DNA from 3 places in the Variovorax sp. Soil_C_19 genome. Region 3 is predicted to be linked to each of the others. Evidence: predicted binding sites of a transcription regulator. Region 3 holds the regulator's gene; each other region holds the start of a gene.
What was found. The regulator LexA, encoded in region 3, represses DNA repair genes until DNA is damaged. The targets are predictions, from matches to a motif close to ACTGTATNNNNATACAGT.
Positions count from the first base shown of each region.

Region 1: the regulator LexA is predicted to act here: its motif matches at 1,234-1,251, upstream of AC3A6R_RS19485 (ATP-dependent helicase).
Region 2: the regulator LexA is predicted to act here: its motif matches at 6,115-6,132, upstream of AC3A6R_RS01020 (PA0069 family radical SAM protein).

Region 1 covers NZ_JBDGIV010000010.1:152,714-162,690, reverse strand. Annotated here, with positions in the region: gene AC3A6R_RS19485 (ATP-dependent helicase) at 1-1,221, opposite strand, end outside; gene corA (magnesium/cobalt transporter CorA) at 1,451-2,437, shown strand; gene AC3A6R_RS19475 (5'-methylthioadenosine/adenosylhomocysteine nucleosidase) at 2,444-3,214, opposite strand; gene AC3A6R_RS19470 (long-chain-fatty-acid--CoA ligase) at 3,225-4,904, opposite strand; gene AC3A6R_RS19465 (NAD(P)(+) transhydrogenase (Re/Si-specific) subunit beta) at 4,993-6,417, opposite strand; gene AC3A6R_RS19460 (NAD(P) transhydrogenase subunit alpha part 2) at 6,414-6,752, opposite strand; gene AC3A6R_RS19455 (Re/Si-specific NAD(P)(+) transhydrogenase subunit alpha) at 6,780-7,910, opposite strand; gene AC3A6R_RS19450 (response regulator transcription factor) at 8,292-9,005, shown strand; gene AC3A6R_RS19445 (NUDIX hydrolase) at 9,097-9,588, shown strand; gene mnmA (tRNA 2-thiouridine(34) synthase MnmA) at 9,608-9,977, opposite strand, start outside.
Region 2 covers NZ_JBDGIV010000001.1:204,524-214,500, forward strand. Annotated here, with positions in the region: gene AC3A6R_RS00980 (CBS domain-containing protein) at 1-272, shown strand, start outside; gene AC3A6R_RS00985 (Bug family tripartite tricarboxylate transporter substrate binding protein) at 298-1,281, opposite strand; gene add (adenosine deaminase) at 1,278-2,384, opposite strand; gene AC3A6R_RS00995 (LysR family transcriptional regulator) at 2,472-3,422, shown strand; partial or broken gene AC3A6R_RS01000 (DUF4166 domain-containing protein) at 3,467-4,009, opposite strand; gene AC3A6R_RS01005 (SAM-dependent methyltransferase) at 4,006-4,944, opposite strand; gene AC3A6R_RS01010 (thiol-disulfide oxidoreductase DCC family protein) at 4,960-5,382, opposite strand; gene AC3A6R_RS01015 (GbsR/MarR family transcriptional regulator) at 5,438-6,037, opposite strand; gene AC3A6R_RS01020 (PA0069 family radical SAM protein) at 6,152-7,246, shown strand; gene AC3A6R_RS01025 (gluconokinase) at 7,351-7,857, shown strand; gene gnd (decarboxylating NADP(+)-dependent phosphogluconate dehydrogenase) at 7,919-9,340, opposite strand; gene AC3A6R_RS01035 (AraC-like ligand-binding domain-containing protein) at 9,459-9,977, shown strand, end outside.
Region 3 covers NZ_JBDGIV010000004.1:304,201-314,177, forward strand. Annotated here, with positions in the region: gene AC3A6R_RS11210 (oxepin-CoA hydrolase, alternative type) at 1-780, opposite strand; gene AC3A6R_RS11215 (3-hydroxyacyl-CoA dehydrogenase) at 829-2,349, opposite strand; gene AC3A6R_RS11220 (MFS transporter) at 2,480-3,637, opposite strand; gene AC3A6R_RS11225 (D-2-hydroxyacid dehydrogenase family protein) at 3,654-4,661, opposite strand; gene AC3A6R_RS11230 (hypothetical protein) at 4,754-5,125, opposite strand; gene lexA (transcriptional repressor LexA) at 5,270-5,953, opposite strand; gene AC3A6R_RS11240 (asparaginase) at 6,025-7,032, shown strand; gene adk (adenylate kinase) at 7,054-7,710, opposite strand; gene kdsB (3-deoxy-manno-octulosonate cytidylyltransferase) at 7,842-8,609, opposite strand; gene AC3A6R_RS11255 (Trm112 family protein) at 8,606-8,788, opposite strand; gene lpxK (tetraacyldisaccharide 4'-kinase) at 8,769-9,785, opposite strand; gene AC3A6R_RS11265 (ExbD/TolR family protein) at 9,796-9,977, opposite strand, start outside.

The sequences.
Region 1 (9,977 bases), on a different contig from region 3:
CGCAAGCTCGAGTTCGAGTGCCGCGCTGTGCGTGGAGGTGCGAAACAGCACCGCCTGCGACTTGAGCGCGAGCCCGCCCTCGCGGTGTTCGAGCACCTTGTCGGCCACCCACACCGCCTGCTGCGCCTCGTCGGGCACGAGCACCAGCTGCGGCCGCCCGGCCGAGGGCTTGTCGGTCCAGAGCGTCTTGGCATGCCGCTCGGCGGCCTGCGCGATGACGCGGTTCGACACGTCGAGGATCGGCTGCGTCGAGCGGTAGTTGCGCTCCAGCGTGACCACGCGCGCGGCCTGCGAGAACTGCGACGGGAAGTCGAGGATGTTGCGCACCGTGGCGCCGCGGAACGAGTAGATCGACTGCGCATCGTCGCCCACCACGGTCACGCCGCGCCCGTCGGGCTTGAGCGCCTGCAGGATCGAGGCCTGCAGCAAGTTGGTGTCCTGGTACTCGTCGACCAGCACATGGTCGAAGCGTGCGCCGATCAGCACTGCGAGCGAGGGCTCGGCCACCATCTCGGCCCAGTAGAGCAGCAGGTCGTCGTAGTCGAGCACGTTCTGCTGCTGCTTGGCCTCGACGTAGGCACCGAACAGGCGCTTGAGCTCTGCCTCCCACTCGGCGCACCAGGGAAAGGCCTCGGCCAGCACGCGCTCGATCGGCGCACGCGTGTTGACGCAGCGCGAGTAGATCGACAGGCAGGTGCCCTTGCGCGGAAATCGGTTGGCGGTGGACGACAGGCCGAGCGCGTGGCGCACCAGGCCCATGAGGTCCTCGGCATCGCCGCGGTCGTGGATCGTGAAATGGTCGTCCAGGCCGACGTGGGCCGCATATTCGCGCAGCAGCCGCGCGCCGATGCCGTGGAAGGTGCCGGCCCAGGGCAGCGCGGGTGGCTTTTCGGAACGCAGGCCGAGCACGCGCGCCAGCACCTGCCCGGCGCGCCGTTCCATTTCCTGCGCCGCACGGCGCGAGAAGGTCAGCAGCAGCAGGCGCTGCGGATCGACCCCATCGGCGATCAACCGCGCCACCCGGTGCGCGAGCGTGCTGGTCTTGCCGGACCCGGCGCCGGCGATCACCAGCAGCGGCCGGTCGTCGCGCCCCGCGACGGCGCCGACGCCGTGCTCCACCGCGGCGCGCTGCGCGTCGTTGAGGGCCGACAGCGCGGCAGCGAGGCGCTCGGCCTGGGTGGCGGCGGTGGCGGGGAGGACGGGAGGCGCAGTGGTCTGCATGGGTGCAACTCTACTGTATGTCCATCCAGATCGCCCGCGTCGTGACACAGGGCCGATGACATAATCGCGGCCTTGCTGCCACCCGAGACCGCACCATGGAAACCGCTCCGTCTCTGCAGCTTTCAACTCCCACCTGCTGACGCCTTCTGCGAAGCGCCGGCGCGGGGCCGGGATTTGAAAGCGCCCCTTCCCTGCCCCTCCGCCACAGCCATTTCAAGGGAGTGAGCCCATGCTCAATATCTTCACGCTCGCCAACGGCCGCCTTGTCCAGGAAGAGATCGAGGCCCTCGAGGAGCTGTCCAAGTTCCAGCCCATCTGGGTCGACCTCGAGTCGCCCACGCTCGAGGAAAAGCGCTGGATCAAGCAGTACTACGGCCTCTCGATTCCCGAAGACGCGATGGACGAGGACATCGAGGAGTCCGCGCGCTTCTACGAGGAAGACAACGGCGAGCTGCACATCCGCTCCGACTTCCTGATCGACGACGACGAGGATCCGCGCTCGGTGCGCGTGGCCTTCATCCTGAACCAGCACAACACCGAACTCCGCAGCTGCGGCGTGCTGTTCTCGATCCACGACGAGGACGTGCCGGTGTTCCGCCTGCTGCGCATGCGCGCGCGCCGGGCGCCGGGCCTGATCGAGGACGCGAAGGAAGTACTGCTCAAGCTCTTCGACGCCGACGCCGAATACTCGGCCGACACGCTCGAGAACATCTACGACGAGCTCGAGATCGCGGGCAAGAAGGTGCTCGAAGGCAACGTCAGCGACGAGCTGGCCGGCGAGGTGCTCGGCGCCATCGCGCGCCAGGAAGACCTGAACGGCCGCATCCGCCGCAACGTGATGGACACGCGCCGCGCAGTGAGCTTTTTGATGCGCAGCCGCATGCTCAACGCCGAGCAGTTCGAGGAAGCGCGGCAGATCATGCGGGACATCGAATCGCTCGACAACCACACGGCCTTCCTGTTCGACAAGATCAACTTCCTGATGGATGCGACCGTCGGTTTCATCAACATCAACCAGAACAAGACCATCAAGATCTTCTCGGTCGCGAGCGTCGCATTGCTGCCGCCGACGCTGATCGCGAGCATCTACGGCATGAACTTCAAGTTCATGCCCGAGCTCGACTGGGCGATCGGCTACCCGTATGCGCTCGCGCTGATGGCCGCGAGCGCGCTGGGGCCGATGTGGTACTTCCGCCACCGCGGCTGGCTCAAGTAGGGCCTGCTAACCCTGGGCAAGGGGTCGCGCTGCGAGCCAGCCGCTGACGAGCGCGAGGCTGTAGCGGCTCGCCACCTCGGCGACGAAGCGCGCGAAGTCGCCATGCGCCGCGTCGTCGGCGCGGTCGGATATGGTGCGCACCGCTGCGAAGGGCACGCCGTGGTCGTGGCACGCCTGGGCCATCGCTGCGCCCTCCATCTCCACCGCCAGCGCCTCAGGCAGGTCGCGGCGCAAGGCGGCGCTCTCGGCGCTGGTCGACACGAAGCGGTCGCCGCTCACGACCAGGCCGCGGTGCAGTTTCGGCGCACGCAGGCCGAAGGCATCGACCGCATGCCGCCCCAGCAGCGCCACGGGGTCGCGCAGCATGCCCTCGGCCGCCGCGGCAATGCCGTCGCTGATCGACGCATCCGCGGCGAAGCGCGACAGCCCCATGAGCGGCACTTCGTACTTCGGGAAGATCGGCGAGGCATCGAGGTCGTGCTGCAGCAGTTGCGTGGCGACGACCACGTCGCCCACCGCCACGCCCGGTGCCAGCCCGCCCGCCACGCCCGTGAACACGATCGCGCGCACGCCGAAGCGCTCGATCAGCACCGTCGCGGTGATCGCCGCGGCCACCTTGCCGATGCGCGACAGCACCGCGACGACCGGTTGGCCGTGCAGATGGCCGAGCCAGAAATCGCGCCCGGCCGCGCGCACGCGCTGTTCATCGGGCATCTGCGCGAGCAGCGCGCCGAGCTCCTCGTGCATGGCCGCGACGATGGCGACGGGGCCGCTCATCGGTCGGCGGCTACTTTTTCGCGTCGCGCAGCTCGCGGCGCAGGATCTTGCCGACGGGCGTCTTCGGCAGGTCGGTGCGGAACTCGATCACCCGCGGCTGCTTGTAGCCCGTGAGGTTGGCGCGGCAGTAATCGCGCACCTGCGCCTCGGTCAGCGACGGGTCCTTCTTGACGATCACGAGCTTCACGGCCTCGCCGGTCTTCTCGTCGGCCACGCCCACGGCCGCGCACTCGAGCACACCGGGTATCTGCGCCACCACGTCTTCGACCTCGTTCGGATAGACGTTGAAGCCCGAGACCAGGATCATGTCCTTCTTGCGGTCGACCACCTTGAAATAGCCGCGCTCGTCGACCATGCCGATGTCGCCGCTCTTGAAGTAGCCGTCGGCCGTCATGACCTTGGCCGTCTCGTCGGGACGCTGCCAATAGCCCGCCATCACCTGCGGGCCCTTGATGGCGATCTCGCCGGGCTGGCCCGGCGGTACTTCGCGGCCCTCGTCGTCGAGCAGCTTGAGCCAGGTGGCCGGCAGCGGCAGGCCGATGGTGCCGGTGAAGGCCTTGCTGTCGGTCGGGTTGCAGGTGGCCGAGGGCGAGGTCTCGGACAGGCCGTAGCCCTCGCAGATCGGACAGCCGGTCTTCTCGAGCCACAGCTTCGCGACCGCGGCCTGCACCGCCATGCCGCCGCCCACCGACACCTTGAGGTTCTTCCAGTTGACGGTGTTGAAGTCGGGGTGGTTCGCGAGCCCGTTGAACAGCGTGTTGACGGCCGGAAAGCTGTGGACCGTGTGCTTCGAGAGTTCTTTGAGCACGCCCGCGAGGTCACGCGGATTCGGGATCAGGATCAGCTTGCCGCCCGTGCGCATGCTCAGCATCATGCCCACGGTGAACGCGAAGATGTGATACAGCGGCAACGCGCAAACGCCCGTGGGCTGCTCGCCCGCCGGCACCTGCGCCATCACGGGCTCGTTCCAGGCTTCGGACTGCAGCACGTTGGCGATCACGTTGCGGTGCAGCAGCACGGCCCCCTTCGAGACGCCCGTGGTGCCGCCGGTGTACTGCAGCACGGCCACGTCGTCGGGCCCGATGGCGGGCACCTGCAGCGTGCGGCTCGCGCCCTGGTCGAGCGCGTCGTTGAAGCGCACCGCGCCGGGCAGGCTGAAGTGCGGCACGAGCTTCTTCACGTTGCGCACGACGTAGTTGACGATCGCGCCCTTCAGGAAGCCGAGCCGGTCGCCCATGGCGGCCAGCACGATGTGCCGGACCGGCGTGGCCGCGATGCACTGCTGCAGCGTGGTGCCGAAGTTCTCCATGATGACGATGGCTTTCGAGCCCGAATCCTTGAGCTGGTGCTCAAGCTCACGCGGCGTGTAGAGCGGATTCACGTTCACCAGGATCAGGCCCGCGCGCAGGATGGCCGCCACGGCCACCGGGTACTGCGGGCAATTGGGCATCATCACGGCCACGCGGTCGCCCTTGGCGAGCCCCAGGCCCTGCAGGTAGGCCGCGAAGGCCTTGCTGAGCTTGTCGGTTTCGCCGAAGCTGACGTCCTTGCCCATGAAGCTGTAGGCCGTGCGGTCGGCGTACTTGGTGAAGCTCTCTTCCATGAGCGCCACCAGCGACGGGTACTGCGAAGCATCGATATCGGCAGGCACGCCTTGCGGGTAGCTGCTGAGCCAGGGACGGTCGGACATGGACTTGTCTCCTCCAAATCGGGTTATCTGAGATGGCAACGAAAAGCGGCGCACTGGAGTGCGCCGCAAAGATCTTGCGCGGATGGGCCTATTCGATGGCCTTGCCCATATCTTCCACTACTTTCTTCGCGTCCCCAAAGACCATCATGGTCTTGTCCATGTAGAAGAGCTCGTTGTCCAGGCCCGCATAACCTGCCGCCATCGAGCGCTTGTTCACGATCACGGTCTTGGCCTTGTAGGCCTCGAGGATCGGCATGCCATAGATCGGGCTGCCCTTGGTGTGGGCGGCCGGGTTCACCACGTCGTTGGCGCCGAGGATGATCGCGACGTCGGCCTGGCCGAACTCGCCGTTGATGTCTTCCATCTCGAACACCTGGTCGTAGGGCACCTCGGCCTCGGCCAGCAGCACGTTCATGTGGCCCGGCATGCGACCCGCGACCGGGTGGATCGCGTACTTCACGGTGATGCCCTTTTCGGTGAGCTTGGCCGCGAGTTCCTTCACCGCGTGCTGCGCGCGTGCCACCGCCAGGCCGTAGCCCGGCACGATCACGACCGTCTCGGCATTGCCGAGCACGAAGGCCGCGTCGTCGGCGCTGCCGGTCTTCACGGGGCGCTGTTCCTTTGCGCCGCCCGTGGCGGCTGCGGCATCGCCGCCGAAGCCACCGAGGATGACGTTGAAGAACGAGCGGTTCATGGCCTTGCACATGATGTAGCTCAGGATCGCGCCCGAGGAGCCCACCAGCGAGCCGGCCACGATCAGCATCGCGTTGTTCAGGCTGAAGCCGATGCCCGCCGCCGCCCAGCCCGAATAGCTGTTCAGCATCGACACCACCACCGGCATGTCGGCGCCGCCGATCGGGATGATGATCAGCACGCCCAGCACGAAGGCCAGTGCCAACATCGCGAAGAATGCGGGCCAGTTCTCGGTGAACATGAACACCAGGCCCAGGGCCACCGTCGCGAGCCCCAGCACGAGGTTCAGCATGTGCTGGCCCGCGAACTGCACCGGGGCGCCCTGGAACAGGCGGAACTTGTACTTGCCCGAGAGCTTGCCGAAGGCGATGACCGAGCCGCTGAAGGTGATCGCGCCGATCGCCGCGCCGAGGAACAACTCGAGCCGGTTGCCCGCGGGGATCGGGTCGCCGCGCAGCGTGATGCCGAAGGCGTACGGCTCGGCCACGGCCGCAACCGCGATGAACACCGCGGCCAGGCCGATCATGCTGTGCATGAAGGCGACCAGTTCGGGCATCTTGGTCATCTCGACCTTGTTGGCCATGAAGGTGCCGAGTGCGCCGCCGATGACCAGCGCGACCAGCACGTAGCCCAGCCCGCCGAGGTTGCCCGCCGAGAGCTTGTAGATCAGCGCACCGGTGGTCAGCATGGCGATGGCCATGCCGGTCATGCCGAAGACGTTGCCGCGGATCGAGGTGGTGGGATGCGACAGGCCCTTCAAGGCCTGGATGAAGCAGACGCTGGCAACGAGGTACAGCAGCGTGACGAGGTTCATGCTCATTGGGCGGCTCCCGACTCGGCCTTGGGCGCCGCGGGCGCGACCTTCTTTTCCTTCTTCTTGAACATCTCGAGCATGCGCCGCGTGACCAGGAAGCCACCGAACACGTTCACTGCCGCGAGCGCCACCGCCAGCACGCCCATGGTCTTGCCGAGCGGGGTTTCGGTCAGCGCGGCCGCGAGCATGGCGCCCACGATCACGATCGCCGAGATGGCGTTGGTCACCGCCATGAGCGGCGTGTGCAGCGCGGGCGTGACGGTCCAGACCACGTGGTAGCCCACGTAGATGGCCAGCACGAAGATGATCAGGTTGATGACGGTATGGGAAACGATGTCCATGGGCTTCTCCTGGGCCGGCGTTGTTGTTTACTTCTTCGTGACCTGGCCGTCGTGCGCGACGCGGCAGGCAGCGACGATGTCGTCCTCGAGGTCGATCTTGAGCGCGCCCTCCTTGGTGACGATCAGCTTCAGGAAATCGAGCACGTTGCGCGCGTAGAGCGCCGAGGCATCCGCCGCCACCAGCGCCGGGAGATTCGTCTCGCCCACGATCGTGACGCCGTGCTTGACCACCGTGCGGTCGGCTTCCGAGAGCGGACAGTTGCCGCCCACGCCGTCGGCGCCCTTGCCGGCGGCGATGTCGACGATGACCGAGCCGGGCTTCATCGACTTCACCATCTCTTCGGTAATGAGCGTCGGTGCCGCGCGACCGGGGATGAGCGCCGTGCTGACGACCACGTCGGCCAGCGCCACGCGCTTGGCGACCTCGGCCTGCTGGCGCGCGAGCCAGCTCGGCGGCATGGGCCGCGCGTAGCCGCCCACGCCTTCGGCCGCGTCCTTTTCTTCCTGCGTCTCGTAGGGCACGTCGATGAACTTGCCGCCGAGCGACTCGATCTGCTCCTTGACGCTCGGACGCACGTCGGAGGCCTCGATCACGGCGCCGAGGCGCTTGGCCGTCGCGATCGCCTGCAAGCCCGCGACGCCGACCCCCAGAATGACGACGCGCGCCGCCTTCACGGTGCCCGCGGCGGTCATCAGCATCGGGAAGAAGCGCTGGTACTTGTCGGCCGCGATCATCACGGCCTTGTAGCCCGCGATGTTGGCCTGCGAGCTCAGCACGTCCATGCTCTGCGCACGCGTGGTGCGCGGCGCGGCCTCGAGCGCGAAGGCCGTGAGGCCGGTGGCCGCCAGGCGCTGCAGGCCGGCCGCGTCGAACGGGTTGAGCATGCCGATCACGACCGTGCCCGGCTTCATGAGCGCGGCTTCGTCGTCGCCGGGCGAACGCACCTTGAGCACCATCTCGGCGCCGAACGCAGCGGCGCGGTCGACGATCTCGGCGCCGGCGGCCTGGTAGGCCGCATCGGTGACGCTGGCCGCCACCCCGGCCCCTGACTGCACCCGCAGGGCATGCCCCGCAGCGACTAGTTTCTTCACCGTCTCGGGCGTGACGGCCACGCGGGTTTCGCCGGCCGTCGTTTCGGCTGGCACGCCTATCAGCATAGAGATCTCCTCAGGGCAGGGGGCAATACGGAACGCGGGCTGAGCTTACAGCAAGATTACACCGATCACTGTCGCTTAAATCTGCCGTCTGTTCCCGCGTTGATGACCGCAGTCATTGCGTTTGCAGCTACATAAATGCTAGCGACTTGATGCGCGCGACGACCGCCGAGGTGCCGCCCAGGCCTGCGCTGCCATCAGCCCCGGGGGCGCGAGTTGAACTGCGCATTTGTTTGCAGTGATATGCAAAAACTCTGTTACCGAGGCCGAAATTCCCGAAATTGCGAATTAGTTGCGGGCCGCATTTACCCCTCCAGATGCAGATAGATACACTCCGCGCTGAAAAGCCCGTAGAGGCAGGATTGCACTAGAAAAGGGGACGGAATGCGCATCGCAGTACTTGACCAAGAGTCCGATCAGCGCCAGCTGATCAACGAGGCTATTGGCGGCCTCGGGCACGAATGCCACAGCTACAGCGAAGGCGGGCAGTTGCTGCAGATCCTTCGGCGACAGACCTTCGATCTCATCATCCTCGAGCGGTGTCTGCCCGATATCTGCGGACTCGAAGTCGTCCGGATCGCGCGCACCGAACTCAAGAGCCGCGTCCCGGTCCTCGTCGTGACCAGCCGCTGCGGCGAGGCCGATGTGGTCGAAGGCCTCAATGCAGGCGCCGACGATGTCATGGCCAAGCCGGTGCGCGCGCACGAGCTCGAGGCGCGGGTCACGGCCCTGCTGCGCCGCTCCTATCCGGCGCAGCACGAGCCCGAGCTCGTGTTCGGCCCCTACCATTTCTACCCGCCCTCGCGCACCCTCAAGGTCAGGGGCCAGCCAGTGGCACTCAAGAACCGCGAATACGAACTCGCGCTGTTCCTGTTCCAGAACCTCGGGCGATTGCTGTCGCGCGAATACCTGCACGAAGCGGTCTGGGGCGTCGGCGTGGAGGCGCTCTCCCGGTCGCTCGACACCCATGTCTCGCGCCTTCGGACCAAGCTCGGCCTGCGCCCGTCGAGCGGATTCCTGCTGCTGGCCATCTACGGCCTGGGCTACCGGCTCGAGATGGTCGACGCCAAGTCGCTGCCCGGCAGCTTCGCGCGCTGAGCGCGCCACGTCCGGCCTGCAGCCGGCATCTCCGCCGCGAATGGGTTCCAATCGGTTTCGGCCACGGGGGCCACCAAGGAACGGAGCCGAAATGACATCGCGCTGGAAACCCAACGTCACCGTCGCGGCGGTGATCGAACAAGACGGCCGCTTCCTGCTGGTCGAGGAACACACCGCCGACGGGCTGCGGCTCAACACGCCGGCCGGACACCTCGACCCCGGCGAATCGCCAGCCGAGGGCTGCGCGCGCGAGGCGCTCGAGGAAACCGCCCACGCCTTCGAACCGACCGCGCTGATCGGCATCTACATGGCCCGTTCGCGCCGTGCCGGCGACGAAGAAGACGACGAAAACCCCGTGGACGTGACCTACATGCGCTTTGCCTTCACCGGCAACCTGGGCCCGCGCGAAGCGGGCCACGAGCTCGACACCGGCATCGTGCGCACCCTCTGGATGAGTGCCGACGAGATCCGCGCCAGCGTGGCGCGCCACCGCAGTCCGCTGCTGCTGCAATGCGTCGAGGACTACCTGGCCGGCCGGCGCTTTCCGCTCGACCTGGTGCACGTCGACCCGTCGGTGCGCTGAGGGACCCGGCGCCCGCGCGTCAGACGATCACGCCGCCGCCCAGGCAGCGCTCGCCGTCATAGAGCACCGCCGACTGACCCGGCGTGACGGCCCACTGCGGCGCGTCGAAGCGCAGCATGAAGCCCGCCGCAGCCTCGCCACCCTGGGGCGCCGCATCCATTTCGCATCCCGCGTCCGCCTGTCGATAGCGTGCCTTCGAACCGTAGCGGCCCGGCGCGGGCGGCTCGCCCGCGGTCCAGCTGACGTCGCCCGCCACGAGCGACGACGACAGCAGCCAGGGATGGTCGTGGCCCTGCACCACCCAGAGCGTGTTCTTCTCGACGTCCTTGCGCGCCACGAACCACGGCGAGTGATCGCCCGCACCGCGCTGTGCGCCCTTCTCCTTGACG
Region 2 (9,977 bases), on a different contig from region 3:
CCGCGATCGTCGCCAACGGCGGCCAGGTCGGCGGTACGCTGGTGCGAAGGGCGATGGACGATGCGCCCGTGACCTGCACGCTCGAGACCGAACTCGACGAGATCCGCCGCATCATGCTCGAGCGCCATGCGCGCTACATGCCCGTGATGGACAAGCGCATGCTGATGGGCGTGATCAGCTTCTACGACGTCGCCAAGGCGGTGGTCGACGCGCAGAACTTCGAGAACAAGATGCTCAAAGCCTACATCCGCGACTGGCCCGAAGAACAGTAGGCCGGCCCGCGGGCCGGCCGGCTGCTCATTCCTTGATGTTGGCCGACTGCACGATCTTCTGGTTGCGCGCGTATTCGGCCTGGACGAACTGGCCGAACTGCTCGGGCGTGCCGCTGCCGGGCAGGGCGCCCTGCTCGGCGAGCTTGCTGCGCACCTGCGGCTCGGCGAGCACCGCGTTCAGTTCCTGGTTCAGGCGCGCCACCACCGCGGGCGGCGTTTTGGCCGGCGCGAAGATCCCGGTCCAGCTCACCATGTCGTAGCCCTGGAGGCCCGGCATCTCGGCGAAGGTCGGCACGTCGGGCAGCGCGGCGAGGCGCTGGCTGCCGGTGATGCCCAGCGCCTGCAGGCGCTTGCCGTTCACATGCGGTATCGCGCTGGTGCTGACGAGCATCGCGAGGTCGACCTGGTTGCCGATCACGTCGGTGGCGATCTGCGCGCCGCCGCGGTAGGGCACATGGGTCACGAAGATGCCGCTCTTCTGCTTGAGAAGTTCCATCGCGAGCTGCAGCACCGTGCCCACGCCCGAGGTGGCGTAGTTGTAGGTGCCCGGCTTCGCCTTGGCGAGCTTCACGAAGTCGGCGTAGCTGCGGGCCTCCAGGCCCGGGCGCGCCACCAGCACCATGGGCGCGGTGTTGAGCATGCCGACCGGCGCCAGGTCCTTGAGCGGATCGAATTTGAACGCCGCGGGATTGACCAGCCGCCCGATCGCTATCGCGCTGTCGGGGCCGACCACGAGCGTGTAGCCGTCGGGTGCCGCATTGACGGCCTTGGCCACGCCGATCGCGCCGCCCGCACCTGCCACGTTCTCGATGACCACCGACTGCTTGAGCCGTTCGGCCAGCCGCGTGGCGACAAGGCGCGCGTTGACGTCCACGCTGCCGCCCGCGGTGAAGGGCACGACCAGCGTGATCGGCCGGGCAGCGGGCCAGGCCGCCTGCGCGAGGGCAGCGGCGGGAAGCACCGAACCCAGTGCGGTGGCGAGAAGAAGGAGGCGGCGGGAGGTGTTCATGGCGTAGCTCGTTGCGGTGGGTCGGAGGGCGGCGTTTCTGCGAGAAGGCGGGCGCGCAGCGCGTCGAAAGCGGCGCTCCACTCGGTGCGCCAGGCGCGGCGCTGGGTGTCGTCGATCCATGCGCCGTCGAGCCCGTTGTGCATGAAGCAGCGCAGGTCGTCCAGGCCGAAGCCGAAGTCGCGCACCATCATGAGCCAGGCCTGTGTGGGCGTGACCTTGTGCAGCGTCGGGTCGTCGGTGTTGGGGTGGATGCGCAAGCCCAGGCCGGGCATCCGGCGGATCGGATGGTCGAGCGCCCAGCGCGCCGGCGGCAGCGTGCGCAGGTAGTAGGAATTGGTCGGCACCACGGTGAAGAGCACGCCGCGCTCGGCGCACTCCCGCGCGAAATCGGGCTGGTCGACCACCGTGTAGCCATGGTCGATGCGGTCGACCTGCAGCAGGTCGAGCGCGGTGCGCACGTTGGTCCACGGCATGCCGAACTCGCCCGCATGCGCCGTGGTCCTGAGCCCCGCGTGCCGAGCCTCGGCGTAGGCGCGCGCAAACAATTCGGGCGGCCGGTCGACCTCGCGGTAGTCGATGCCGATGCCGACCACTTCGTCGCAGCGGTGGGCCTTGAGCCACTCGACCATCTCGACGGCGGCCTCGGGGCTCGCCTCGCGGTCGATCGCAGCGATGAGACGGCCCGTGATGCCGAACGCCTGCTCGGCGTCGTGGATCGCGCGCACGATCGCGTCCTGCGCGTGCGCGTAGGCGATGCCCGATGCGTGCACGGTGCCGGTCGGGTTCCAGGAGAACTCGGCATAGCGCACGTTGTGGGCTGCCGCATCCTCCAGGTACTCGTGCGTGAGCTGGTAGAGATCGCCGGGGCTGCGCACCAGCTGCGCATCGAGCGCGCGCAGCACGCGCAGCACGCCGACGGGCTTTTCGCCGCGTGTGTAGAAGCCTTCGATCTCCTCGTCGGCGAGCGGGGCGCCGGCACGCTGGTTGAGCTGCCTGAAGGTCTGGTGCCGCACGGTGCCGAACAGGTGGCAGTGCAGCTCGACCTTTGGCATCTCGCGCAGCATCGATTCGAGCGTGAGGGGCGGCGCGGCGGGGTCGTTCATGCGGCCAGTCTAGGCAGCGCAGGCCCATAAGCAAAATTTTGAATTTCTATAATTTGATTCATCCAATCGATGGACCAAGGAAAACCCATGGCCGCCTCGCCACTGCGCGCACTCACGCTGCGACAGCTCCAGTTCTTTTCGGTGCTGGTGCAGGAAGGGCATTTCGGCCGCGCGGCGCGCCGGCTCGCGATCACGCAGCCCGCATTGAGCAACGCCATCAAGCAGATGGAGAAGCTGCTCGGCGCCGAACTGCTGACGCGCTCCACGCACCGGCTGGAGCTCACGGCCGTGGGCGCCGAAGTGCTCGCGCGCACCGATTTCCTCGTCAACACGGTCGAGGTCGCATTGCGCGACATCGAAAGCACCGTGCAGCGCGGCCGCGCCTTCGTGCGCGTGGGCGTGATCCCGTCGGCCAGCGCGCGCGTGACGGCCGCGGCCAGCGAGTTTCTCGCGCGCGGCGGCCACGCGCTCGAGATCGCCTGGCGCGATGCGCCCTCGACCACCTTGCTGGCCGAACTGCGCGGCGGCCAGCTCGACATGGCGGTGGCGGCCATCACCGAGCCGCCCGGCGGGCTGGTCTGCGTGGACCTGTTCCGCGATCCGCTGGTGCTGGTGGTGCGCCGCGACCATCCGCTCGCGGCCGCCGCGCGCACGCGCTGGGAGGCGATTGGCGGCGAGCGGCTCGTGATGTTCGAAAGCGGCAGCATGCCGGCGCTCGGCATTCCGGCGCGGGCGCAGTTCGCGCAGGGCGCGGAGCCCTACCGCGTGAGCTATTCCGAAACGCTCTATGCGCTGGTGCGCAGTGGCCATGCGCTGGGCCTGATGCCGCAGCTCTACACCTCGTCGCTGCGCGATCCCGAGCTGGCCGTGGTGCGGCTCACGCAGCCGCGCATCGAACGCCGCGTGGTGCTGGCCTACCTGCCGGGGCCGATGCGCAACGTGGCGGCGCAGGAACTGATCGCCTGGCTGGGCGAGCGGCTGCCCCGTGGCGCCGGCTCGCCGGGTGCGCGCGCGGGCAGCCGGAAACGGCCGCTGTAGCGGAACACGTCGCCGAACCAGCGGTGGCGCAGCACCATCTTCATGCCGAACGCCTCGGGGTCCTGCGGATCGGGCCGCTCCTCGACATAGGCAGTGCCCATCAGGAGGCCGAGCGGCAGCGGCAGATGCAGCCCGCCGATGCGCCAGACGTAGCCGCGGTCGCGGAACACCAGCGCGCCGTCCTCGGCGCTCACCGCCAGGCGCATGCCGATGCCGAAGCGCACGTATTCGATCACCTCGCCGTGCCGGCGCCCGAGCGCCATGTGCGAGCGGAAGTGGAAGGGCGCGCGGCCTTCGAAGCCGAAGACGCGGTCCCAGTACAGCAGGGCGCTGTCGGGCCGGCAGCGGTAGTGCACGTCGATCGGCACGTTGGCGCCGGTGTAGGGCACCAGCGCGCCGAACAATCGGCCGAAGGGCATCAGCAGCACGCGCGCCCATGGCGCATGGTGCACTTCGTCCATGGTGCCGCGCACGCAGACGTGGTCGGCCGAGAACGGTGCCATCGTGTAGTGCCTGCGGACCACCTCGCCGAGGCACTCCCACCGCGCACCGAGCGCCTGCTGGAAAACCGGGCGGCGGTCCGTCATGCCGCCGCCGGGCCGCTGCGCGTGGCCGTGACCATGCAGTAGTCGAAGTCGCGCCAGAACACGCCCAGCGCGAGCGCGCAGTAGCTGGCGACGATGTGCTTGCGGCGCCACGGGCCGAGCCGGCCGCGTGCCTTCCAGAGTTCGACCAGCGCGAAGCGCGTGGCGAGCAGCGGAATGTGCAGCGCGCTCGGCGCCACGCGCCAGCGCAGCGAACGCACCTCGATGTCGTGGAAGCCGTGCGTGCGCAGCGCGGCAACGAAATCGTCGCGCACCGCGAGCGTCGGAACGGCCCAGCTGTCGGCCCACAGGCGGTGGAGCCAGCCGGCCACGCGGCCCGGCCGCGGCCGCAGCAGGAAGCCGTCGACCACGGCGAGCCGGGCGCCGGGCTTGAGCAGGCGCGCCGCCTCGCGCAAGAAATCCGCCTTGGCGGCTCCGCTGGCGTAGCAGGCGCTTTCCACGGCCCAGGCGCCGTCGGCCTGCGCGCCGGGCAGGCCGGTGCGCGTGTAGTCGGCCTCGAGGTGCGCTACCCGGTCGGCCACGCCGGCCGCGGCATCGAGCCGTGCGGCGATGCGGTTCTGCACCGCCACGTTGGTGACCGTGACGGCGCAGAGCGCGGGATGATCGGCCAGCAGCGTGCGCGCGGTGGCGCCGGCGCCGCAGCCCAGGTCGACCACGCAGCGGCGCGGCGCCTGCGCCTCGGCCTCGCCGAGCCCGAGCGCACGGCCGACGACCCGGTTCATTTCCACCAGCATCGCTTCGCGCCGGAACGGGTTCAGGCCGAGCCGCCAGAACCCGAAGTGCATGTTGTAGCTCGGACTCCATGCGCGGTAGTCGTCGGCCACTTCGGTGAAGTAGTCCTGCGTATCGGCCTTCGTGACCGTTGCGGCCCCAGGCGTGGCGGGCAAGTGGAAGTCGGGCTGGAAGATGCTGGGCATCGGGGCTCTCTCTTTCTACAGTCGGCAGTTGCCGTCGGCACAGGTGCCGCCGCGCGTGTGCGGGCGCGTCAGCAGCGCCACGAGCGGGCGCGGGAGGCGATGGCGGTGGCGCGCAAGCGCGGCGTAGGCGCGATCGGCCAGTCGAGCCACCGGCGGCAGGTCGAGCAGGAAGCCTCCGGCCGGCAGGCCCACGGCCTTGCGGCAGGCGCGGATGGCCGCCACGCCGACATGAAGTCGGCCCTCGGCGTCCACCGCATGAAGCGCCGTCATGAGCGCCTGGCGTGGCGCGGGTCCGCCATGGAAATCTGCGTGCGAGCAATCGACGAGGTGCAGGCGCGCCGCTGCGTCCCGGGATGCCATGGTCTTCATCTCGGCGGCGCAGAGCGGGCAGCTGGCGTCGTAGTAGACGGTCAGCGGGAAGGCGAGGGTGGACGACATATTGTGTTTCCGATATTTCTGTCAAAACAGAAATGAATGGACAAAAAAGCATCGCTCAGATCATCGGCAGGCCGGCATGGTTCGGATCGGCGTCGCCGGCATTGCCCTGGCTGGCCGACGCCGGCGGGGCCGCGTCCCCGCGCACGAACTTCTGCACGCTCGCGCCCAGGCTCAGTACCTTGTCGAGCGTGCCGGGCGACAGCCGCAGCATCTCGTCGGCCCAGGTGGCGAGCTTGCTCATCAGGTCGAGGGTCGAGCGGATGCGGTCCTGCGCGTCGGCCGGTTCGTTCTGGAAGTCGGGGCTCGCGACGAGCTCGCGCAGCACGCGGACCGTGGGATCGAACTCGCGCTCCTTGCGCTCGCGCACCACGGTACGGAACAGCTCCCAGACATCGACGCTGGTCTCGAAATAGTCGCGCCGGTCGCCCAGCACATGCGTGACGCGCACGAGGTTCCAGGCCTGCAGTTCCTTCAGGCTGTTGCTCACGTTGGAGCGTGCCACGCCGAGCGTCTCGGAAATTTCCTCGGCGTGTACCGGCTTGCCATGGGCGAACAGCAGGGCGTGGATCTGCGACACCGTGCGGTTGACGCCCCACATCGACCCCATCTCGCCCCAGTGGAGAACGAACTTGCGCTGGATGTCGGTGAGTTGCATCCGTGAAAGTCTAATGTTCTTGAAATTTCTGTCAATACAGAAATTAGATTCTGCGGGATGGTGCAGGAGTAAAAATAACTGTATAAACATACAGTTTTCAGCCAAGAGGTCGCCATGCCAGCCGCTCTCATCCCGATCCATGCCATCAAGGGCCGCGGCGCGGCCACGCGCCTGGCGCACCGCTTCTCGCGCGACGAGCGCAACGACTTCGACGACGGCTGGGGCACGCTCGCCGACGAGGCGGCTGAGTCCGACGGCCTGGCGCCGCTCGCGACCGAAGTGCGCTTCGAAGACGTGAAATCGGTGCTCAACCAGAACGAATCGCCCGACATCTCGTTCGACCGATCGCTCAACCCCTACCGCGGCTGCGAGCACGGCTGCATCTACTGCTTCGCGCGGCCCACGCACAGCTATCTCAACTTGTCGCCGGGGCTCGACTTCGAGACCCGGCTCATTGCCAAGCGCAACATCGTCGAGGTGCTGCGCGGTGAGCTCGGGCGCAAGGGCTACCGGCCCAGCCACATCGCGATCGGCACCGCGACCGACTGCTACCAGCCCATCGAGCGTGAGCTGCGGCTCACGCGCGCGGTGCTCGAGCTGCTGCAGGAGACGCGGCACCCGTTCGCGCTGGTCACCAAGTCGAGCGCGGTGGAGCACGACCTCGACCTGATCGCGCCGATGGCCGCCCAGCGGCTGGCCGCTGTCTACATCACCGTGACCACGCTCGACGGCGATCTGGCCCGCAAACTCGAGCCGCGCGCCGCCGCGCCGCACCGGCGGCTGCGCACCATCCGCACCTTGGCCGAAGCTGGCGTGCCGGTGGGCGTGAGCGTGGCCCCGCAGATCCCGTTCGTGAACGAGGACATGGAGCAGGTGCTCGAGGCTGCCTGGGAGGCCGGTGCGCGAAGCGCCTTCTACACCGTGATCCGGCTGCCGTGGGAAGTGGCGCCGCTGTTCAAGGAATGGCTCGAACTGCACTACCCGCAGCGCGCGCAGCGCATCATGGCGCGCATCCACGAGATGCGCGGCGGCAAGGACTACGACGCCGACTTCGCCACGCGCATGAAGGGCAGCGGGCTCTGGGCCGACCTGATCCACCAGCGCTTCGAGAAGGCAACGCGCCGCATCGGCTTCAACCGCGAGCGCATCGCCCTCGACCTGGACGCCTTCCGGCCGCCGGGCGCGGCGGGGCAGGGGCTGTTGTTCTAGGGTCAGTCCCCATGGGCTTGCATGGGAGGGGGCCTCCAAATCAAGGTAGATTCGTAAACAAGGGGCGTGGGCCTTCGCGAACCGACCACAGGGAGTAGTTGCGCATGGATGGAATCTGGCTGGTGGTGATGGGTGTTTCCGGCTGCGGCAAATCGACGCTCGGCGAAGCGCTGTCCAGCGCGCTGTCGCTGCCGATGATCGAAGGGGACGACCACCATCCCCCCGAGAACCATGAAAAGATGAGCAAGGGCATTGCGCTGACCGACGCCGACCGGGCCGGCTGGCTCGACGCGCTGGGCCAAGCCCTCGCCGCCGAGCCGCGCGGTGCGGTGCTGGCCAGTTCGGCGCTCAAGCGCGCCTACCGCGACCAATTGCGCGCGGCCGTGCCCGATCTGAAGTTCGTCTTCATGGAGATCGACCGCGCGGAGAGCGAGCGCCGCGTCGCGTCGCGCGCCGGCGCGCACATCTTTCCCGCGAGCCTGGTGGCCAGCCAGTTCGAAACACTCGAATCGCCGGTGGGCGAGGACGGGGTGATCACGGTCGATGCGACCACGCCCGTGGAGGAACTGGTGGCGCAGGTCAGGCGCGCGCTGTCGGCCGAGCGCGGCTGAGACGCACCCGGCCGGTTCAATGCGGCCGGTTCAATGAGGCCGGGTCAACGAGGCCGGGTCGTCAGATCACTTCCGGCCACTGCGTGTGGAAGAACTCGCCCGCGGGCTTGTCCACGCGCTCGTAGGTGTGCGCGCCGAAGAAGTCGCGCTGCGCCTGCAGCAGGTTTGCGCTCAGGCGCTCGGTGCGGTAGCTGTCGTAGTACGCCAGCGAGGCGCTGAACGCCGGTACCGGAATGCCGTGGCTCACCGCGAGCGCCACCACCTCGCGCCAGTTCTGCTGCGTGCGGTTCAGCAGGTCCTTGAAGAACGGATCGAGCATCAGGTTGCCGAGCGCGGGGTCGCCGCGGTAGGCGTCGGTGATGTGGTTCAGGAAGCGCGCGCGGATGATGCAGCCGCCGCGCCAGATCGCGGCGATGCGGCCGAGGTCGAGCTTCCAGTCCTTCTTCTCGCCCATGGTCTTCATGAGGTCGAAGCCCTGCGTGTAGCTGATCACCTTCGAGGCATAGAGCGCATCGTGCACCTTGGCCACCAGCGCCTTCTTGTCGATCGACAGTTCGGCCTTCGGGCCCTGCAGCAGCTTGCTCGCCGCCACGCGCGCCTGCTTCTGCGACGAGAGCACGCGCGCCTCGACAGCGGCGTTGATGGTGCTGATGACCACCGCGTTCTCCGCGGCGTTGATGAGCGTCCATTGCCCCGTGCCCTTCTGGCCGGCCTTGTCGAGAATGACGTCGACCACCGGCTGGCCGGTCTCCGGGTCTTTCTGCTCGAGCGCCTTCGCGGTGATCTGGATCAGGTAGCTCTGCAGCTCGCCCTCGTTCCACTCGCTGAAGACGGCGGCCATCTCGTCGGTCGTGAAGCCCGCTGCCTTGAACAGGCTGTAGGCCTCGCAGATCAGCTGCATGTCGCCGTACTCGATGCCGTTGTGCACCATCTTCACGTAGTGGCCCGCGCCGCCCGGGCCGATGTGGATCACGCAGGGCTCGCCGTCCACCTTGGCGGCAATGCTCTCGAAGATCGGCTTCATCACCTCCCACGTAGAGAGCGGGCCGCCCGGCATGATCGACGGACCCTTGCGCGCGCCTTCCTCGCCGCCCGAGACGCCTGCGCCGATGAAGCGCAGGCCCTCGCCGGCGAGCCAGGCGTCGCGGCGCTCGGTGTCGCTGTAGAGGCTGTTGCCGCCGTCGATCACGATGTCGTCCTTGTCGAGCAGCGGGATCAGCTGTTCGATCACCTGGTCGACCGGCGCGCCGGCCTTGACCATGATCTGGACCTTGCGCGGCCGCGCCAGGCTCTGCACGAAGTCCTCGAGCGTCTTCGCGCCCACCAGCTTCTTGCCGGGGTGAGCGGCGACGAAGGCCTCGGTGGTGGCTTCGGTGCGGTTGTAGACGCTGACCTGGAAGCCGCGGCTTTCCACGTTCAGCACCAGGTTCTGGCCCATCACGGCCAGGCCGATCAGTCCGAAATCGCTTTTGTTGTCGTTCATGGCCCTTCTTTCGTGTGCGGTCGATGTGACGGGCATTGTGCCGGGCGTGCCGGCACGCTGCCATGAAGGCCGTCTATACCCGCTTGGCAAGCGCCCGAGGCGTGGGTATGTTGGTGCCATGAACGCAAACAGCCCGCCCGCCGTCCGTACCTGGTCGACCGACGCCGCGCCGCCGTCGCAGCGGCTCGACTACTGGGTCGGCGCGGTCTGCGAGGGTTTCCTCGAGATGGACGTGACCAGTTCGCTCGCGGGCAGCTTCAGCGCCACGCTCGAGTCGGCGCCACTGGGCGCGATCGGCGTGAACCGGGTCCGCGGTTCTGCACAAGACGTGTACCGCACCCGGCGCGCCATCGCCCACAGCCGCAGCAACTACTACTACCTGCTGTGCAAGACCGATTCGCCCTGGGTCGCCGCACAGGACGGCCGCACGGCGCGCCTGCTGCCGGCCGATCTTGTGCTCGTCGACTCGCGCCGGTGCTACGAGTTTCATTTCCTGCAGTGCGCCGACACGCTGTCGCTCGAACTGCCGACGGCGTGGGTCGAGTCATGGCTGCCTCGCGCAAGTGACCATCAGGTGCGGCGCATCGACGGGCAGTCGGGCTGGGGTCGCGTGCTGAGCGGTTTCGTGCAGCAGCTG
Region 3 (9,977 bases):
TTATCCGTACTGCGGAGGCTTCTTCTCGAGGAAGGCGGCAATGCCGATGCCGGCATTCGGATGATGGAGGTTGCGCACGAAGTGGTCGCGCTCCTGCGAGAGCTGCGACGCGAAGCTGGCGCCCCGCGCCTCGCTGAGCAGTTCCTTGATGCTCGCCAGCGCATTCGGTGCGTGCGCGTTGAGCCGCGCCGCCAGCGCCAGCGCGCCGGCAAGCGCCTGGCCGTTCTCGCTCAGTTCGTTGACGAGGCCGAGCGCATGCAGCCGCGGCGCGGCGATGCGTTCGCCGCACATCAGCCATTCGCTGGCAAGCTGGCGCGGCAGGGCTTGCGCCAGCTCCCAGCTCAGGCCCGCCACGGGAGACAGCGCCAGGTTGCTGTACGACGATGCGAAGACCGCATCGCGCGCGGCCACGATGAAATCGCAGGCCAGCGCCAGCGAGAAGCCTGCACCTGCCGCCGCACCTTCGACGGCCGCAATGATCGGCTTGGGAAAGGCGCGGATCGAGTCGATCCAGTTGTGCAGGCCCTCGACGCTTTCGGCCTGCACCAAGGGATCGCGCTGGCGGTTGTCGGCCAGGCGCTGCAGCGAGCCGCCGGCGCAAAACCAAGCGCCCTGGCCCACGAGCACCACGCTGCGGACCTCGTCGCTGCTCTCCGCGCCGTTGAGCGCCTCGACGCCGGCGGCGTAGATCTCGGGGGCCAGTGCATTGCGCTGGGTCGGGTTGGCGATGGTCAGCACCATGGTGCGTCCCTCGCTGGTGCTTTTCAGTTCGGCGGGCATGGCGGCGGTGCTTTCGTGGAGGATGGTCGGTTCGGCGGCTGACTACTCTTACTCTTCTTCGTGCAGCAGGCTCAGGCCGAGTGCACCACGGCGGCGCAGCCACGGGCTCGGGCGGTAGCGCGGGTCGCCATAGACGGTCTGCAGGTTGAACAACACTTCGAGCATGTTGGTCGGCCCGTGCAGGTTGCCCATGGCGAGCGGTCCGCGCGGGTAGCCGAGGCCGAGCTGGACCGCGGTTTCGAGATCGGCCGGCGAACACACGCGCTGCTGGCACATGTCGGCGGCGATGTTCACGATGGTGCCGACCACCCGTTGGGTGACGAAGCCGCCGCTGTCGCGGATCACGCTGACGGCCTTGCCGTCGCGCGCGAAGAGCGCATGCGCTGCATCGCGCATGTCGCGCCGCGTGGCCGGGTTGGTGGCCAGCACGCGGCGTCGCGTGGCGGCGTCGTCGACCAGCATGTCGATGCCGACGGTGCGCGTGGCGTCCAGGCGCTCGACGGCGGCGATCGTGGTCACGTCGAAGCCGAGCGGCGCCACGAGGATCAGCGAGCCCGGTGCCGCCGTGGCGCCGCTGTCGATCTGCGCGCCCAGCGTGTTGATCAGGCGCAGCAGTTCGGCACGGCGTGCGGCACGCGGCGAGACCCAGACCGAAGGCAAGGTGCCCACGCTCGGCGGCAGTGGTTCGGCGTCCTGCTGCTGGGCCCCGTCGGCGTAGCGATAGAAGCCCTCGCCGGTCTTGCGCCCGAGCACGCCGGCCGCGAGGCGCTGCGCGGTGATCACGCTGGGCCGGAAGCGCGGCTCCTCGTAGTACTGGTGGTAGATCGACTCCATCACCGGGTGCGACACGTCGAGCGCGGTCAAGTCCATCAGCTCAAAGGGGCCGAGGCGGAAGCCCGCCTGGTCCTTGAGGATGCGGTCGACCGTGGCGAAGTCGGCCACGCCTTCGCCGACGATGCGCAGCGCCTCGGTGCCGTAGCCGCGGCCGGCGTGGTTGACGATGAAGCCGGGCGTGTCCTGTGCCTGCACGGCGCTGTGGCCCATCTGTGCGGCGTAGCCCGCCAGCCGCTTGCAGGTGTCGGGTGATGTGCGGAAGCCGGCCACGACCTCGACCACCTTCATCAGCGGCACGGGGTTGAAGAAATGGAAGCCCGCCATCCGCTCGGGATGCGCGAGCCCGGCGGCGATCGCCGTGACCGAGAGCGACGAGGTATTGGTGGCGAGCGTGGCCGCAGGCGTGACGATCGCCTCGAGTTCGCGGAACAGCTTGCGCTTGACTTCGAGGTCTTCGACCACCGCTTCGATCACGAGGTCGCAGCCGGCCAGGGCGGCGATCGAATCGACCGCCTTGACGCGCGCAAGCTGCGCGTCGCGCGTCGGCACGTCGATCCTGCCTTTCTCGTGCAGCTTGTTCCATTGGGCCGCAAGGGCTTCGCGCCCGCGCTCCGCGGCGCCCGCGAAACTGTCGAGCAGCAGTACCTCGCTGCCGGCCTGGGCGGCGATCTGGGCGATGCCCCGCCCCATTGCGCCGGCGCCGACGACGCCGATCCGGGTGTAGTTGACTGTCATTGGAGAAGGATTTTCACTGGTTGAGAAATTCGGGCCGGCGGGCGGCTGCCCCGACCGCGGTGTTTCGAGCAGACTGCGATTTTGCCGCCATGGCCGGAACGGGCGCTGCGGGTTTCTCGCAGCAGGCGCGTCAGGCCGCCCGGCCGCTGCGGTCGATGGCCACGCTCGCGCCGATGGCGACCAGCAGCAGCGCAAGGCCGACCCAGTTCATCCATGCCGATGCGTCGTTGGCCAGCAGCCATCCGCCGAGCGCGGCACCGACGGCCTGGCCCGTGTAGATGCCCGAGCTGTTCAGCGCCACCGAGCCGGGCGCGAGCGCTGGCGCCAGGCTCACCAGCCGAGCCTGCTGCGCCGAATTGGTGGCGAAGCATCCGAGCCCCCAGGGCACGATCACCGCGGCCAGCCAGGGCAGGGTGGGCGCCCAGGGCCAGAGGAACAGACTCAGCGCGATCAGCGAACTCGTCAACAGCACCATGCGGCCTGCACCGACGCGGTCGATGAAGCGGCTCACGACCATGTTGCCCAGCACGCCGAAAACGCCGAACAGGCCCCACACCAGGCTCAACGTGGTGGGGTCTGCGCCGAAGTCCTGCTTAAGGACCGGGCCGAAGTAGCTGGACAGGACGAACTGGCCGGCACCCTGCAGCGCCGTGACCGCGACGATGCCCATCAGCACCGGGCTGCGCAGCACGCGCGACCATGCGGCCTTGGACAGTGCTGCGGGATGGATCCCCTGCGGCAGCGTCAGCCAGACCCAGGCTGCGCTCGCGACGCTCAGCACCGCGATGGCCACGAAAGCCATGCGCCATCCAAAGTGCCCCCCGATCAGCGCACCGATCGGGAGGCCCAGCACCGAGGCCAGCGACCAACCGAGAAAGACGAAGGTCACCGCACGCCCGCGCTGTTCCGGTGCCACCAGCAAGCCGGCACAGGCGGCGGCTTGCGGCGTGAAGACCGCTGGCGCGATCACCGTGAGCATGCGCACCGGCAGCAGGGCGCCGAAGCTGGGCATCGCGGCCGCAATGGCGTGCCATGCCGCGTACCAGAGGAGCGAAAGCGCGAGCAGCTGGCGGCGGTCCCAGCCCGCGACCGCGGCCGCCAGCAGCGGCGCGCCGATGCACATCACGATGGCCGCGACCGTGATGAGCTGCCCTGCCGTCGCGACGGAGACCGCGAGCGATGCGCTGATCTCGTTGAGCGTGCCGGGCACCACCATCACGCCCGTGCCAATCACGAAGTTGCCGGCCAGCAGCGCCCAGAGCGCACCCCGGGACGCCGACCGGCTCACGGAGCCGTCTCCGGACTCACCGGCGGACCTGCAGGGCGCCGGGATTCACGATGTTGGTGGGGTTGCCCTTGATGAAGCTCACGACGTTGTCGAAGGCCTGCCCGAAATAGCTCTCGTAGCTTTCCTGCTCGACATAGCCGATGTGCGGTGTGCAGATGCAGTTTTCGAGGCGCAGCAGTGCGTGGCCCTGCAACGGCGGTTCGCTCTCGAACACGTCGATCGCCGCGAGGCCCGGCCGGCCGCGGTTCAAGGCGGCGAGCAGCGCATCGGCCTCGACCAGTTCGGCCCGCGAGGTGTTGACGAAGAGCGCTGTCGGCTTCATGCGCGAGAGGTCCTCGAGCGTGACGAGGCCCACGGTCTCTTCGTTGAGCCGCAGGTGCACCGACAGCACGTCGGCCGCGGCAAAGAACTCCTGGCGGTTCTGCGCCACCTGGAAGCCGTCGGAACGCGCCTTGGCGCAGCTCGCCTCGCGGCCCCAGATCACGACCTGCATGCCGAACGCCTGGCCGTAGCGCGCCACCAGTTGGCCGATGCGACCATAGCCCCAGATGCAGAGCGTCTTGCCCTTGAGCACCGAGCCGAGCCCGAAGTTGGGCGGCATCGACGCCGACTTGAGACCCGACTGCTGCCACGCGCCGTGCTTGAGGTTGCTGATGTACTGCGGCAGCCGGCGCATGGCCGCCATGATCAGCGCCCAGGTGAGTTCGGCGGGCGCCTGCGGCGAGCCGCTGCCCTCGGCCACAGCCACGCCGCGCTCGGTGCAGGCCGCGACGTCGATGTGGCCGCCGACGCGGCCGGTCTGGGAAATGAGTTTGAGCCGGGGCAGCTTCTCGATCAGCTGCCGCGAGATGTGGGTGCGCTCCCGGATCAGCACGATCACGTCGGCGTCTTTCAGGCGCACCGAGAGCTGGCCGATGCCTTTCACGGTGTTGGTGTAGACCTTGGCGGCGTAGGCGTCGAGCTTGGCGGCGCAGCGCAGCTTGCGCACGGCGTCCTGGTAATCGTCGAGGATCACAATATTCATGGCGTGCAATTGTGCCTCGCAGCACTGGCACGGCGCGCGCCTGAACGTTTGGATACCCGGCCCCGGGGAAAGTCACCGGGGCGTGCACGGGCTCAGTGCAGGTGCGCGGACCGCGGTGCGGCACTCACGGCTTCCATGGCCTCGAGCGCGGCGAGCCGGTCGAGCTCGGCGCAGACATCGGCCATACGCCCCGAAATCACCATCCGGTTGGTGCTGCGTTTTTCGCCCTGGTGATCGACCACGCGGATCACGCGCAGCGGCCGTGCAGGCGCGGCAGCGGCCTTGGGTGCCGCCTGGGCATGGGGCCGGGCCGCGCAGGCAGGGCGAACGACGAGGCCGCCATGCAAGCCTGCGGACGCAGCACGGCCATCGCGGTGGCGGGCACTGCGCGCGGGCAGCAACCGGCTGGCCAGCGACTGCAGCGGCATCCAAAGGTCAACGATAGCGAGAAGGGCGATTCCCATGTGAACTCCAAGAAGGTTTGAGGTTGAACACAGGCAGGATTGCTTTCGCCGGACGCAACAGGGTGATGGCGCCAGTTGCGCCATACGCCCGCCACCTGTTGCGGCTGGATGGATGGTTTCGGTTGTCAGCAGCCGGTTTGGCGGCTACATCAGCATGGTGTTGCGGATCAGGCCCACGGCAAGGCCCTCGATCTCGAACGGCTCGCCGGGCTGGACCACGATGGTCGGATAGTCGGGGTTTTCAGCGTGCAGCTCGATCACCTGCTTGTTGCGCTTGAGGCGCTTGACAGTGACTTCGTCGCCGAGGCGGGCCACCACGATCTGGCCGTTGCGGGCTTCCTTGGTGGCTTGCACCGCGAGCAGGTCGCCGTCCATGATGCCGGCGTCGCGCATCGACATGCCGCGCACCTTGAGCAGGTAGTCGGGCTGCTGCTGGAACAGGGTGTTTTCGACGTAGTAGGTCTGGTCGACGTGCTCCTGCGCGAGGATCGGCGAGCCCGCGGCCACGCGGCCGATGAGCGGCAGCGCGAGCTGCGCCATGCCGGGCAGCGAGAGCGAGAACTGCCCGCCTTCGCGGTGCCGGGTCTCGTTGAGCGAGCGCAGCGCGTCGCCCTTGAGCCGGATGCCGCGCGAGGTGCCGCTGACGAGTTCGATCACGCCCTTGCGGGCCAGCGCCTGCAGATGCTCCTCGGCCGCGTTCGCGGATTTGAAGCCGAGTTCGTTGGCGATCTCGGCGCGCGTGGGTGGCGCGCCAGTGCGTGCGATGGCGCTCTGGATCAAGTCCAGGATCTGTTGCTGGCGGGCGGTAAGCTTCACGGCAAACTGCATAGTGGTTCCTTGCGGCACTGGCTAGATATCCAGTAACTGTATTTTTAACCAGTTTTTAAAAGTTGGCAAGCATGGTGAATTCATCAGGTCCTGGTGTGCGGCGTATCGTGGTGTTGGGCACGGGCGGCACCATCGCAGGCCGCGCCGCCGATGACGGCGACAACATCGGTTACACCGCGGGCGAGGTCGTGGTGGCCGATCTGCTTGGCGGCATCGGTGCCCCCGCGGGCTTTGCGCTCGTGGCCGAGCAGGTTGCCCAGCTCGACAGCAAGGACATGGGCTTTGACGTCTGGCTGCAACTCGCCGAGCGCTGCGCTGTGTGGCTCGCCGAGCCTGACGTGGCGGGCGTGGTGGTCACCCATGGCACCGACACCATCGAGGAGACGGCCTTCTTCCTCCACTCGGTGCTCGCGCCGGCCAAGCCGATCGTGTTGACCTGCGCCATGCGCCCGGCAAGCTCCCTCTCGCCCGATGGCCCGCAGAACCTGCGCGATGCCGTCGCGGTCGCCGGCGCGACGGGCGCGAAAGGGACGACTGTGGTCTGTGCCGGCACGGTGCATGGTGCGCTCGACGTCCAGAAGGTGCACACGTACCGTCCTGATGCGTTTGCATCGGGCGACGCCGGCCCGGTCGCCTACGTGGAAGAGGGTGTGGTTCGGCGCCTGCGGGACTGGCCCGGCGCCGTGCCGGGCGGCGCTGGCGTAGGGCTGCGCGCGGTCGCGGGAGCGGTCGCGGCGGCAGGGTGGCCGCGGGTCGAGATCGTCATGAGCCATGCCGGCGCCAGCGGCGCGCTGATCGACCTGCTGTGCCAGGAGCGCGCCGGCGGCGTCGCCGAGCCGGTCCGCGGACTGGTCGTGGCGGCCACCGGCAATGGCACACTGCACCAGACGCTCGAGGCTGCTGCCGTGCGCGCGGAACAGGCTGGTATCCCGGTGTTGCGCGCCACGCGTTGCGCGAGCGGCCGCATTCTGCCGCGGCCCGACGACCGGCTGCGCGATGCGGGCGCGCTGACGCCGGTCAAGGCGCGCGTTGCGTTGATGCTCGAACTGCTGGGAAGGGGAAAAGAAGACGCCGCCTGAACCGCAGCGCCGGCGCGGCGCTCAGCTGCTCAGGGCCGCCAATGCGCGCTGCGTGATCTCGTCGACCGTACCGACGCCCTTGATGGCGCGGTACTTGGGCGCATTGGCCGGGTCGGCCTTGGCCCATGCGGAGTAGTAGTCGACCAGCGGACGGGTCTGCTCGCTGTAGACCTCGAGGCGCTTGCGAACGGTTTCTTCCTCGTCGTCCTTGCGCTGGATCAGGTCTTCGCCCGTGACGTCGTCCTTGCCTTCGACCTTCGGCGGATTGAACTTGACGTGGTAGGTGCGGCCCGACGCAGGATGCGAGCGTCGGCCGCTCATGCGTTCGATGATGTCGCTGAACGGCACGTCGATCTCGAGCACGTAGTCGAGCTTGACGCCGGCCGCCTTCATGGCGTCCGCCTGGGGGATCGTGCGTGGGAAACCGTCGAACAGGAACCCGTCGGCGCAGTCGGGTTGCCCGATGCGTTCCTTCACGAGATTGATGATCAGGTCGTCGCTCACGAGGCCACCCGATTCCATGATCGACTTGGCTTGTTGTCCGAGCGGGGTGCCCGCCTTGACCGCCGCGCGCAGCATGTCGCCGGTGGAAATCTGGGGAATGCCGTACTTCTGGCAGATGAAAGTGGCTTGCGTGCCTTTGCCCGCCCCGGGCGCGCCCAGCAAAATTAGTCTCATGATGTCCTCGGACGGTTCTTAGATTTTGTGTCGCACCCCATGCGGCCCGAGGGCCGCCCAAGGCGGAATTGCTTCGAGGATAGCATGCGAGGACGGGCGAAATTCCCGCTGCCGCCCTCTGTGCGGGGGCTTCAGCGCACGCTCGCGAAGACCGCGCGGACGCGCGCGAGGTCTTCGGGTGTGTCGACGCCGGGGCCCGGCGCAGTCTGGCTCACATGCACCGCGATGCGGTGACCGTGCCAGAGCGCACGCAACTGTTCGAGCGCCTCGGTGGCCTCGATCGGCGCCGGCGGCAGCGACGGAAAACGCCGCACGAAACCGGCACGGTAGCCATAGATGCCGATGTGGCGCAGCGGCGCGGGCGAGGGCAGCACACCGGGTGCCGCGCCGCCGGCCGAGCCATCGCGCCACCAGGGGATTGGCGCCCGGCTGAAATAGAGCGCGTGGCCTTCGGCGTTGAGCACGGCCTTGACCACGTTTGGATTCACGAAGTCGGCCACCGACTCGATGGCGTGCACTGCGGTGCTCATCGCGGCGCCGGGGTGGGCCGACAGCGTGGCGGCCACGGCATCGATCAGCGCCGGATCGATCAGCGGTTCGTCGCCCTGGACATTGACCACGATGTCGTCGCCGTCGAGCCCAAGCTGTTCGCAAGCCTCGGCCAGGCGGTCGCTGCCGCTCGCATGGTCCTGCCGCGTGAGCACGGCCTCGACCCCATGTTCCCGGCAGGCATCGACGATGGACCCATGGTCCGCTGCGACCACCACGCGCGCCGCGCCCGACGCGGCGGCGCGCAGGGCCACGCGAACGACCATGGGCAGGCCGGCGATGTCGGCCAGCGGTTTGTCGGGCAGCCGCGTCGACGCCAGGCGCGCCGGCACCAGGACGGTGAAGCTCACCGCCCCAGCTCTTCGTCGGACAGGGTGCGCGCCTCGTTCTCGAGCAGCACGGGAATGCCGTCGCGCACCGGGTAGGCGAGGCGGGCGCTGCGCGAGCAGAGCTCCTGCTTCTCGGCGTTCCAGGTCAGCGGGCCCTTGGTGACGGGGCAGACGAGCAGTTCAAGCAGCTTGGTGTCCATCGAGCGATGATAGCTTTGCGTCGAGCGCAGCGAAGAACGCGGCCGACGGCGCGAAGTCGAGCGGCACCGCGAGCGCTTCCGGGGCCTTGCGCCACAGCTTGACCGCGTCCTTCTCGGTGCAGAGCAGCCGCTGCCCGGCGAGCGCGGGCGTTTCCCAATCGGCAAAATCGTGGTGGTCGGGCAGTGCGATGGTCCGGGACAGCGTGAGCCCGCGTGCGCGCAGCATCTCGAAGAAGGCTTCGGGCCGCGCAATGGCTGCAAGCGCGATCACGGGATGGCCTGCGAGCGCAGCCAGCGGAATGCGTGTGCCGTCGCGCGCCACCGTGTCGGGCGCGAGCGCACGGGTCGCGGTGTAGCCGCCCGCGAAGGCAGGCTTCGCGCCGCTGTGGAGCACCAGGTCGCAGGCGCGCGGCCAGCGCTCGCGCAGCGGTCCGGCAGGAAGCCGCCAGCCGTTGCCGACGCCGCGGTCGTCGAACACGCAGATCTCGATGTCGCGGGCGAGCGCGAGGTGCTGCAGCCCGTCGTCGCTCACGATGACCTGCGTGGCCGGGTAGCGGGCGAGCAGGGCCCGCGCGGCCTCGATGCGGCGCCGCGCCACGAATACCGGCGCCCCGGTGGCGCGATGGATCAGTGCCGGCTCGTCACCCACTTCTGCAGGTGCGCTCTCGGCGAGCACCTCGCGGCAATCGGTGGTGCGGCGGCCATGGCCGCGCGAGATCACGCCCACGCGCAGGCCACGCGCCTGAAGATGCCGCACGATGGCCATCACCACCGGCGTCTTGCCGGCACCGCCCGCGATCACGTTGCCCACCACGATGACCGGCACGCCGGCGCGCTCGGATCGGAGCCATCCCAGCCGGTAGAGCGAACCGCGCAGCGCGAAGAGCGCTGCATACAGCAGCGACAGCGGCCACAGCAGGCAGGCCGGCAGGCCGCGTCGCAGCCAGGCCCGCTGCAGCCGGGAGGCCGATGCGTTGCGCGCCTCGGGCTGCTGCACTTGGCGGCCCTCAGTGCGTCGTCGACTGCGCGGCGAAGGTGATCTGCACCAGGCCCGCGCGGCGTGCGGCTTCCATCACCGTGATCACCGACTGGTGCGGGCTGCTCGCGTCCGCGCTGATGATGACGACGCTGTCCTTGCCGCCGGTCGCGGCTGCGGCCAGGGCGGCGGCCACGGCATCCACGCCGCGAT